Parashewanella spongiae: one gene and its partners. The protein of the gene in region 2 interacts with the protein of the main gene of each other region in a pairwise test. Links are inferred from orthologs where the notes say so. Each region holds a gene or a part of one and is shown on either strand. Other genes may lie near its edges.

Region 1 (3,137 bases), 490 kb from region 2 along the record:
TAGATACATCCATTGGAGTGATGATATCTTCGAGTCGTTCTTCGAGCGCATTGACAGTACCAATTACATCGAATTCTTGGCGTGAACAGGATGGGCAAGCAATCAAATTAATCCCACGGCTTCTAATGCGCAGCGATTTCAAAATATCGAAACCAACTTTAATTTCTTCAACTGGATCGGCAGCCAATGAAATACGTATCGTATCACCGATACCTTCAGCCAATAACATACCTAACCCAACCGACGACTTCACTGAACCACTGCGCAGTCCACCAGCCTCAGTGATGCCTAAATGTAACGGCTGTTCAATTTGCTTTGCCAATAGTCGGTATGACTCAACAGCCAGAAATACATCAGACGCTTTTACGCTGACTTTAAATTGATCAAAGTTCAAGCGATCAAGAATTTCGACATGACGCATGGCTGATTCAAGCAGCGCTTCAGGTGTGGGTTCTTTGTATTTGTCCATGAGATCTTTTTCTAATGAACCGCCATTAATTCCGATACGGATCGGGATATTTTTATCCCGTGCGCAATCAACCACGCTTCGAATTCGGTCTTCATTACCAATATTGCCAGGATTAATACGTAAGCAATCCACACCATATTCAGCCACACGAAGCGCAATACGATAATCAAAATGAATATCAGCTACAAGAGGAACTTGGACTTGTTGACGGATCAATTTAAATGCTTCAGCGGCATCCATTGTAGGTACAGATACCCGAACGATATCAGCCCCAACTTTTTCTAACGACTTAATTTGAGCAACTGTCGCGGCTACATCCGTCGTGCTTGTATTCGTCATAGACTGAACACTGATAGGTGCACCATCACCTATCGGAACATTTCCCACATAAATACGTTTTGATGGACGTCTTTTAATAGGGTTTTCGCTGTACATAGTTTTTCTCCGTACTACGTCGTTGTTACTGACTTTTATCAAAAAGCAAACAACGCACTGAAGTAAGTAACCAAAATTCGGACTAACGTTTTAGATAAATCGAGCTTTTATTCATTAAGAGGCAAAGTCATTCTTGCCACTCGCCCTGAAGGGAATTTATCCAAATTAACAGTTTTTCCATTTAAACTTAGCTGAATCACGCGTGGAGCACCAAAAATTGCTTGGAAGGGTGCTTGGCCTGAAACTGTTATTGATCTACCTGACTTTTTCAAACCAGAAACAATCACTTCACCTGTAGCATCTTGAATCTTTATCCAGCAATCGCCAGTTAAAGTTAAATTAATTTCTGTTAATACTGTATCGTTTGCTTCAACAAGTTTCAGATCGTTTACTTGTGAGGTTGCATTATCCTGAGTGATTTCAGCGTCCTCAATATTAACTTCTTCTCGGGGAGCTTCATCTTGCCCTCTTGGTAAAACAGAATGGCTTTCCTCACCTGAAACACTCACCACTGGATTATTATCTTGAGGAAGTATTGCCTTATTTGATTTAATTTCGTCAGTGGTAGTCTGCGATTGAATGCTTGAAGGCACCGTTTGAATCGCTAATTGCTCTACTTCTTCAATGCTTGGTTGAGATAAATCAGCTTTTGTCCCAAATAGCTCGGCTTTTTGTATCCACCAAAGAATAAATAGTGCGAGTAACGTGAATACTATAAGGTAAGTCAACCATATCAAACGACTGTCTGTTGCTTCTCGAGTCGTTTTACGAGAAAAACTCTGCATCGCTGGGTCGCACAGTTTACCCAATTGGCTATCAATACATTCGTGAATTAACAAAGGATCAGCAACAACCAATCTCGCATAATTTTTTATGTATCCACGAGCATAAGTTGAAGAACCTATGTTGCTAAAGTCATCCGCTTCGATGTCATTTACAATAGTCATACGTAAATTCAGTGATTTCGAGACACTTTCAATGCTGAGATTTCTCGCTAGTCTTGCCGATTTTAGCAATGAACCTATTGTATGTACTGGTTCTTCTTGTTGTAGTGCTTGTGTTTCAGACACGTCTGATTTTAAGTCTTTCATTAGTGCATATTTGCTCGAATTTTTTTGGCTTGTGGAGAGGCAGGAAACTTTGCTTGTAATACTAATGCAAGAGTTTTAGCAGCCGTTTTATCATTAAGTCCAAGTTCAATATCAATCCCTAACGATAAACTTTCCGCCGTTTGAAATGCTACATTGTGATACCGCTCTAATTCAGCTTTGGCTTGCGGTAATTGTTTTAACTGGAAGTAAACTCTCGTTAGCTCTAATAATGACGTTGCTCTTCTAGAATCATACTTTAGCGCCAATTCAAAATACTTTCGCGCTTTTTCTAACTGATCCGCTTCTTGGCTACACAGCCCCAAATTTTCGTAACTTGACGCAGAGCGTGTGTATTTGGGCATATCAATCGCAGCAAGAAACATTTTTTCAGATTCAGAAAACTTTTTTTGCTGACAAAGAAAAACTCCAAAGTTGTTATAAGAGTCGCCAGTTACATTTTTACTGTTAATGGCATTATTATATGATTTCTCAGCTTTGCGGGTATCTCCTACTTTTTGGTAGTAGTAAGCCAGTGCTGTATGCACCTCTTCAAGATCAGGTGCATATTCTAGTGCTTTATCTAAATTGAACTTAGCTTGTTCAGTGTTACCACGTCTCAGGTAAGTTAATCCTAATTGCATTCTTTCTCTCGCAGCCGAAACGGGATCAAATTTATATTCTGAAACCGGATCACCAGTTCCATTATAAGTTCGCTCACTGACACAAGCTGATAACAATAACGCTGTAGCAATACAGCTGATTTGAAGCAATCCCTGTTTCATAACAAACCCTAAGACATTGAACTAATTAAAAGTTAATCCATTGTGACCGAAATTTGTTGCTCTTGCATGCGTTTTTTTGCTAGTCGCTGGGTTCTGTCTCGAATATCTCCTGCAAGTTGCCCACATGCCGCATCAATATCATCACCACGAGTTTTTCTAACAATAACAGTTACATCGTACCCCATTAACACCTTGGAGAATCTATCAATACGAGAGTTTGATGAACGACCGTACGGAGAACCTGGGTAAGGGTTAAACGGAATTAAGTTAATTTTACATGGCGTATCTTTTAACAGTTTTGCCAATTCATGAGCTTGATCGGTACTGTCATTAATGTGATCCAGCATGACATATTCAATC
Region 2 (2,984 bases):
TTTCCATTGGAAGTGGCATCACCTGTAGTACTAATCCGACAATAAAGGTCAACCAAGCAACAGGACGACCATTAGCAGCTTGATAATTCATTGTGACTCCTTGGCGATGCTGGACTCAATCAATTCATTTTGCATTTGAGAATCTGGCCAGATCAGCAACACATATCGAATCCGATCAAGTGCCGCTAAGGGTTGAGCGATGATCTGTGCGTAATTTTGGCCACTATCTCGCTGTACTTTAATCACCCGAGCAACGGGGTAACCTTCTGGAAAACGATGCCCAAGCCCTGAAGTCACTAATAAATCACCAATACGGACATCTGTGCTTTTTGATACATGCCTTAATTCAAGCTCATCCAATATTCCAGTGCCATTAGCAATCAAACTAACATCATTACGAGTAATACGAACAGGTAATCCATGAGTGCTATCCGTCAGCAATAATACTCGACTTGTTAAGGCATTAACTTGAACAACTTGCCCCACAATGCCTTGTGCGTCGATAACAGGTTGCCCCACAAAAACACCACTATTACTACCATGATTTAACACAACATATTGATGATAAGGATCACTGGCCACCTCAACAATTTCAGCGACTTTTTTACGGGTATCGATCTGAATAGGAGAATCAAGCAATGTGCGCAGTCGTTGGTTTTCCTGACGTAAATGTTCAAAACGCTGTAAGCGTTCACTCATCATTAACTGCTGATTAAGTAGCTGAGTGTTCTGTTTTTCGAGCATTTCTCTGGTGGCTAAACTTTCCGCTGACCAGTCAAGCAAGGCACCGGGGACACTCGCTAAATATTGAACAGGCGCAAGCAAGCTTGCTAAAGAGCTGCGAAATGGATCAAGATATTTATTGGTAGCGATTAATAAGATCGATAAAGCGACTGCTAGAAGCAGTCGCGTTTGATGAGAAATTCCACGTGCAAAAATAGGCTTCATAAGAAATAGGCGACTTCCGTCGCCTAACCAATCACATTAGCTGTCTTCAGAAAACAGATCACCACCATGCATATCAATCATTTCAAGTGCTTTTCCACCGCCACGAGCCACACATGTAAGAGGATCTTCAGCTACGACTACCGGAATACCCGTTTCTTGCATTAATAATCTATCTAAATCACGTAATAACGCACCACCACCGGTAAGTACCATGCCGCGCTCGGAAATATCTGATGCTAACTCTGGCGGTGACTGTTCTAACGCTTCCATGACGGCACTCACAATACCACTCAGTGGTTCTTGTAAGGCTTCTAAAATTTCATTGCTGTTCAAGGTGAAACTTCTTGGTACGCCTTCAGCTAAATTACGGCCACGCACTTCAATCTCAAGGACTTCATCACCCGGGTAAGCCGTACCAATCGTATGCTTAATGCGCTCAGCGGTAGCTTCTCCAATTAAACTACCGTAATTACGACGAACATAGTTGATGATGGCATCATCAAACTTATCACCACCAATGCGAACCGATGAAGAGTACACTACGCCATTGAGCGAAATAATCGCAACTTCAGTGGTGCCGCCACCAATATCAACAACCATAGAGCCTGTCGCTTCGGAAACCGGAAGACCAGCACCGATGGCCGCTGCCATTGGTTCAACAATAAGATAAACTTCACGAGCGCCTGCGCCCATTGCTGACTCTCTGATAGCACGTCGCTCAACTTGGGTAGCGCCAACTGGCACACAAACCAAAACCCTCGGACTTGGTCTAAAGAAACCGTTATTATGTACTTGTTTAATAAAATGTTGCAGCATACGCTCAGTCACGTAAAAGTCTGCAATGACTCCGTCTTTCATTGGCCTAATGGCTTGAATGTTTCCTGGAGTCCGTCCCAGCATTTGCTTAGCTTCTGTGCCAACTGCAGCAACCGACTTATGGTTGGAAGCACTACGTTCGCTACGAATAGCAACAACAGAGGGCTCATTTAACACTATGCCCTGATCGCGAACGTATATAAGAGTATTGGCTGTTCCTAAATCGATTGAAAGATCGTTTGAAAAAACACCACGCAGCTTTTTAAACATGTGTCAGGCCTGTATTCAATGGAATCATAAAAAGAAAAATTCGGTTAACTCTATCAATGCCCTGTCAATTCCACAAGAGCAATGCCGATTACATGCGCATTTGATTGTAATTATTTTAGATTAATTCAGTTAACTGTTCCATTTAGACAGAAAACAAATTTATACCACAGCCTAAAATGGCAATTTTGAAATCGAATAACGCATTTATACCAATTACTGTCCAACTTCACGCCAATAAATGATTTTATCATGACCTCTAAATCGTCCAAAATATACACTTGCTGACGGGTTAGCATAGTTAGGAGTTGCATCCCAATACCATTGTAGATAATCCGGCACAATTAATGGCGAAGTAATTTTACCTCGATAAGGATTTACACCGTCAGATTGCCACAACAAGCGACCAGCACCAGAAATAAATGGGTTAAGACTCACCTCTAATTTACGGGCGACTGACTCACCATTGTCTAGTGCAGGCTCATAGATAAATGCGGCTTTAGAACTGGCGTCTGCAACTTCAATTTGAGTGCAATTATCATCAGTATTCGTTTGCCATCCGCTGCCATTCCAATACTCAGTTCGTATTGGCATAACAAGCTGCTGAGTTTCAGGGCCATAAGTATTGTCCATCACCAAACGACCATGACGCATCAATACTCGCCCAATCACTTTAGCGTCACAGCTATCCGTTAATTGACAATTAGCTGCGAGCGACGCTTGCATATCAGGATTCAATACTTGTGCAATATTGGGCGTTTCTTGATCATCAAGATTAAGTCCAATGGTCATACGACTAAAAGGGCCATCGACACCATTACTGATATTTGAATCAAGTCGATTGAGTTTTGGATCTAACACAAAAGAAGCTTGCCCTGCTGTCCAGCCATTTTCTGCGATAATATTGTCTCTCCCTTGCGCTAAACTCAATCGGTGTGTTAGTTCAAGAAACT
Region 3 (3,034 bases), 4.2 Mb from region 2 along the record:
TGAACAACAAATAGAGTAGGAGTTTGTATCACTGTGTTTTTGAAAATAAAAAATGCTATTTCTCAGCGAAAAAAACACCAAATAAATTGGTATTTTTGCTGTGGCTTAGTGTTTTTATTGTCAGTGATTATAGGCTTGAGTGCTGCGGGCTGGAAGTTGAATCGTATCGTAAATGATGCGAAAGAGTTGCCAATAGAAGCGGTGGTGATCAAAGGCGAAAGAAAATACACCAGTGATCTTGAAATACAGCTCGCTTTACAGGGGCTATTGAAAAGCAGTTTTTTTAGTGCTGATGTTTCCGAAATTCAAAAAACGTTAGAGACGTTGCCTTGGGTTTATCGAGCTTCAGTACAAAGAGAATGGCCAGCAAAGTTAAAAGTATTTATTAAAGAACAAGACGTTGCGGCACACTGGAACGGAAACTCGTGGTTAAATCGTCATGGAGATGTGTTTGAAGCAGTACTTTCGGATGAATCACTGAAGCTTCCATCGTTGTCAGGTCCTGAAGGTATGGCTAAAAATATTTTAACGACGTATGAGCAGTTAGCAGAATTATTAAAAATTAACGGGTTGAGTTTAAATCAACTAAGTTTAACTCCGCGACATGCATGGAATTTGTTACTTGATAATGGTATTCAATTGGACTTAGGGCGTGAAGATAAAATAAGCCGAGTCCAACGCTTTATAGATGTATACCCTTATTTAAAGGAGCAAGATAAGGCCATAGCAAGAATTGATTTACGATACGATACTGGTTTAGCCGTGGGTTGGGCCCAAACGCAAAGTGAGAGTCGATAACTGATGACCAAGAACCAAGATAGAAATCTGATTGTTGGATTGGACATAGGAACAGCAAAAGTCGCCGTGATAATAGGTGAAGTATTACCTGATGGCGAAATTACGGTCGTAGGTCTTGGTAACCACCCCTCCAGAGGTATGGATAAAGGCGGGGTGAATGATTTAGATTCGATTGTTCGAAGCTTGCAGCGTGCATTAGATCAAGCAGAGCTGATGGCCGATTGTCAGGTTACATCTGTTTATTTGAGCATCTCAGGAAAGCACATCGCCTGCCAAAACGAGAATGGTATGGTGTCAATTGATGACGATGAAGTCACTCAAGAAGATGTGGATAATGTTATACACACAGCTCGCTCAGTTAAGATACCGACGGAACGCCGAATTTTACATGTATTACCACAAGAGTATGCTATCGACGTACAGGAAGGCATTAAAAGCCCGATGGGAATGTCAGGTATGCGGATGGAAGCAAAAGTACATATTGTGACCTGTGCCAACGATATGGCGAAAAATATCACAAAAAGTGTTGAGCGTTGTGGCTTAAAAGTGGATGATCTAGTTTTCTCTGGTATTGCTTCAGCTGATGCGACACTCACAAATGATGAAAAAGATTTAGGCGCGTGCCTTGTGGATATTGGTGGCGGTACGACAGATATTGCTATCTACACGAATGGTGCATTGCGCCATTGTGCGGTGATACCTGTTGCGGGTAATCAAGTCACAAATGATATCGCAAAGATATTCAGAACCCCTTTATCGCATGCTGAACAAATAAAAGTACAGTTTGCAAATGCAAGAAGTGCAGCGGTCAGTCGTGAAGAAAATATTGAAGTGCCATCAGTCGGTGGCCGGCCATCGCGGTCAATGTCGAGGCACACTTTGGCAGAGGTCGTCGAGCCAAGGTATCAAGAAATGTTTGAATTGATACTACAAGAGCTGCGTGACAGCGGTTATGAAGAACAAATAGCGGCGGGAATAGTACTGACTGGCGGTACGGCCTCAATTGAAGGCGTCGTTGATGTTGCAGAAGCTACATTCGGAATGCCAGTTAGAGTCTCAGGCCCACTCGAAGTAAAAGGCCTATACGATTATGTCAGCGAACCACTTTACTCAACAGGTATCGGCTTGTTGCATTATGGTGCAAGACGCATCATGGACAGTGAATTTGAGCGTCCGGAACGTCAAGGCGTAACCGATGCTCTGAGCCGGATCAAAAGTTGGTTCAAAGGTGAATTTTAGTTTTTAATGCAGGCAATATGGAGTTCAAACTATGTTTGAGATCATGGACACTCACTCAGATGAAGCGGTGATTAAAGTCATCGGTGTTGGCGGCGGAGGTGGTAATGCTGTCGAACACATGGTGAAGCACAATATCGAAGGGGTAGAGTTTGTAGCGACGAATACTGACGCTCAAGCTCTGCGTAAATCTTCTGCTGGCTCTACAATTCAGTTAGGGCGTGATGTGACTAAAGGGCTGGGAGCAGGTGCAAATCCTGAAGTCGGTCGTTTAGCCGCTGAGGAAGATAAAGAAAGCATTCGTTCAGCGATAAAAGGTTGCGATATGATTTTTATTGCAGCTGGAATGGGGGGCGGTACTGGAACAGGTGCAGCACCTGTCGTCGCGCAAATTGCTAAAGAAGAAGGTATTTTAACGGTAGCGGTTGTGACAAAACCTTTTCCTTTTGAAGGGAAAAAGAGAATGACATTTGCCGAGCAAGGTATTGAAGAACTTGGTAAAAACGTTGATTCATTGATCACGATCCCGAATGAGAAGTTATTAAAAGTATTAGGCCGAGGCACATCGTTATTGGATGCCTTCGCGGCTGCGAATAATGTGTTACTTGGTGCCGTGCAAGGTATTGCAGAATTGATTACCCGCCCTGGTTTGATCAATGTCGACTTTGCGGACGTCAAAACGGTAATGTCTGAAATGGGCAATGCCATGATGGGAACAGGTATTGCGAGTGGTGAAGATAGAGCAGAAGAAGCAGCAGAAGCTGCGGTTGCCAGTCCTTTACTCGAAGATATTGATCTTGCTGGTGCTCGAGGTGTGTTAGTGAACATCACTGCCGGAATGGACATGAGTATCGAAGAGTTTGAAACGGTTGGTAATCATGTTAAAGCTTACGCTTCTGATAACGCAACGGTTGTAGTTGGTGCGGTTATCGATCCTGAAATGAGTAATGAACTTAGAGTAACGGTTGTTGCAACAGGAATTGGTGCAGAAAAAAAGCCT

What was found.
Region 1: the proteins of E2I05_RS02840 (region 2) and E2I05_RS04815 interact in binary tests that used the Escherichia coli proteins (3 or more experiments, as listed by UniProt). The link is inferred for Parashewanella spongiae from one-to-one orthologs.
Region 3: the proteins of E2I05_RS02840 (region 2) and ftsA interact in binary tests that used the Escherichia coli proteins (3 or more experiments, as listed by UniProt). The link is inferred for Parashewanella spongiae from one-to-one orthologs.

Annotation. Positions count from the first base shown.
Region 1 is NZ_CP037952.1:1,280,247-1,283,383, reverse strand. The notes cover bases 4-2,978. They hold E2I05_RS04815 (RodZ domain-containing protein), read right to left. Parts: upstream 1,996-2,978; coding sequence 1,012-1,995; downstream 4-1,011. Other genes in these bases: rlmN (dual-specificity RNA methyltransferase RlmN), read right to left, coding at 2,810-2,978; pilW (type IV pilus biogenesis/stability protein PilW), read right to left, coding at 1,995-2,777; ispG (flavodoxin-dependent (E)-4-hydroxy-3-methylbut-2-enyl-diphosphate synthase), read right to left, coding at 4-904. In the rest of the region: more of ispG, read right to left, coding at 1-3; more of rlmN, read right to left, coding at 2,979-3,137.
Region 2 is NZ_CP037952.1:792,197-795,180, reverse strand. Bases 10-2,831 are described here. They hold E2I05_RS02840 (rod shape-determining protein), read right to left. Parts: upstream 2,035-2,831; coding sequence 985-2,034; downstream 10-984. Other genes in these bases: E2I05_RS02835 (DUF6701 domain-containing protein), read right to left, coding at 2,248-2,831; mreC (rod shape-determining protein MreC), read right to left, coding at 88-948; mreD (rod shape-determining protein MreD), read right to left, coding at 10-91. In the rest of the region: more of mreD, read right to left, coding at 1-9; more of E2I05_RS02835, read right to left, coding at 2,832-2,984. UniProt on the Escherichia coli protein: Forms membrane-associated dynamic filaments that are essential for cell shape determination. Acts by regulating cell wall synthesis and cell elongation, and thus cell shape.
Region 3 is NZ_CP037952.1:4,945,549-4,948,582, reverse strand. What follows is about bases 48-2,919. They hold ftsA (cell division protein FtsA), read left to right. Parts: upstream 48-801; coding sequence 802-2,037; downstream 2,038-2,919. Other genes in these bases: ftsZ (cell division protein FtsZ), read left to right, coding at 2,069-2,919; E2I05_RS19565 (cell division protein FtsQ/DivIB), read left to right, coding at 48-798. Outside these bases: more of E2I05_RS19565, read left to right, coding at 34-47; more of ftsZ, read left to right, coding at 2,920-3,034. UniProt on the Escherichia coli protein: Essential cell division protein that assists in the assembly of the Z ring. May serve as the principal membrane anchor for the Z ring.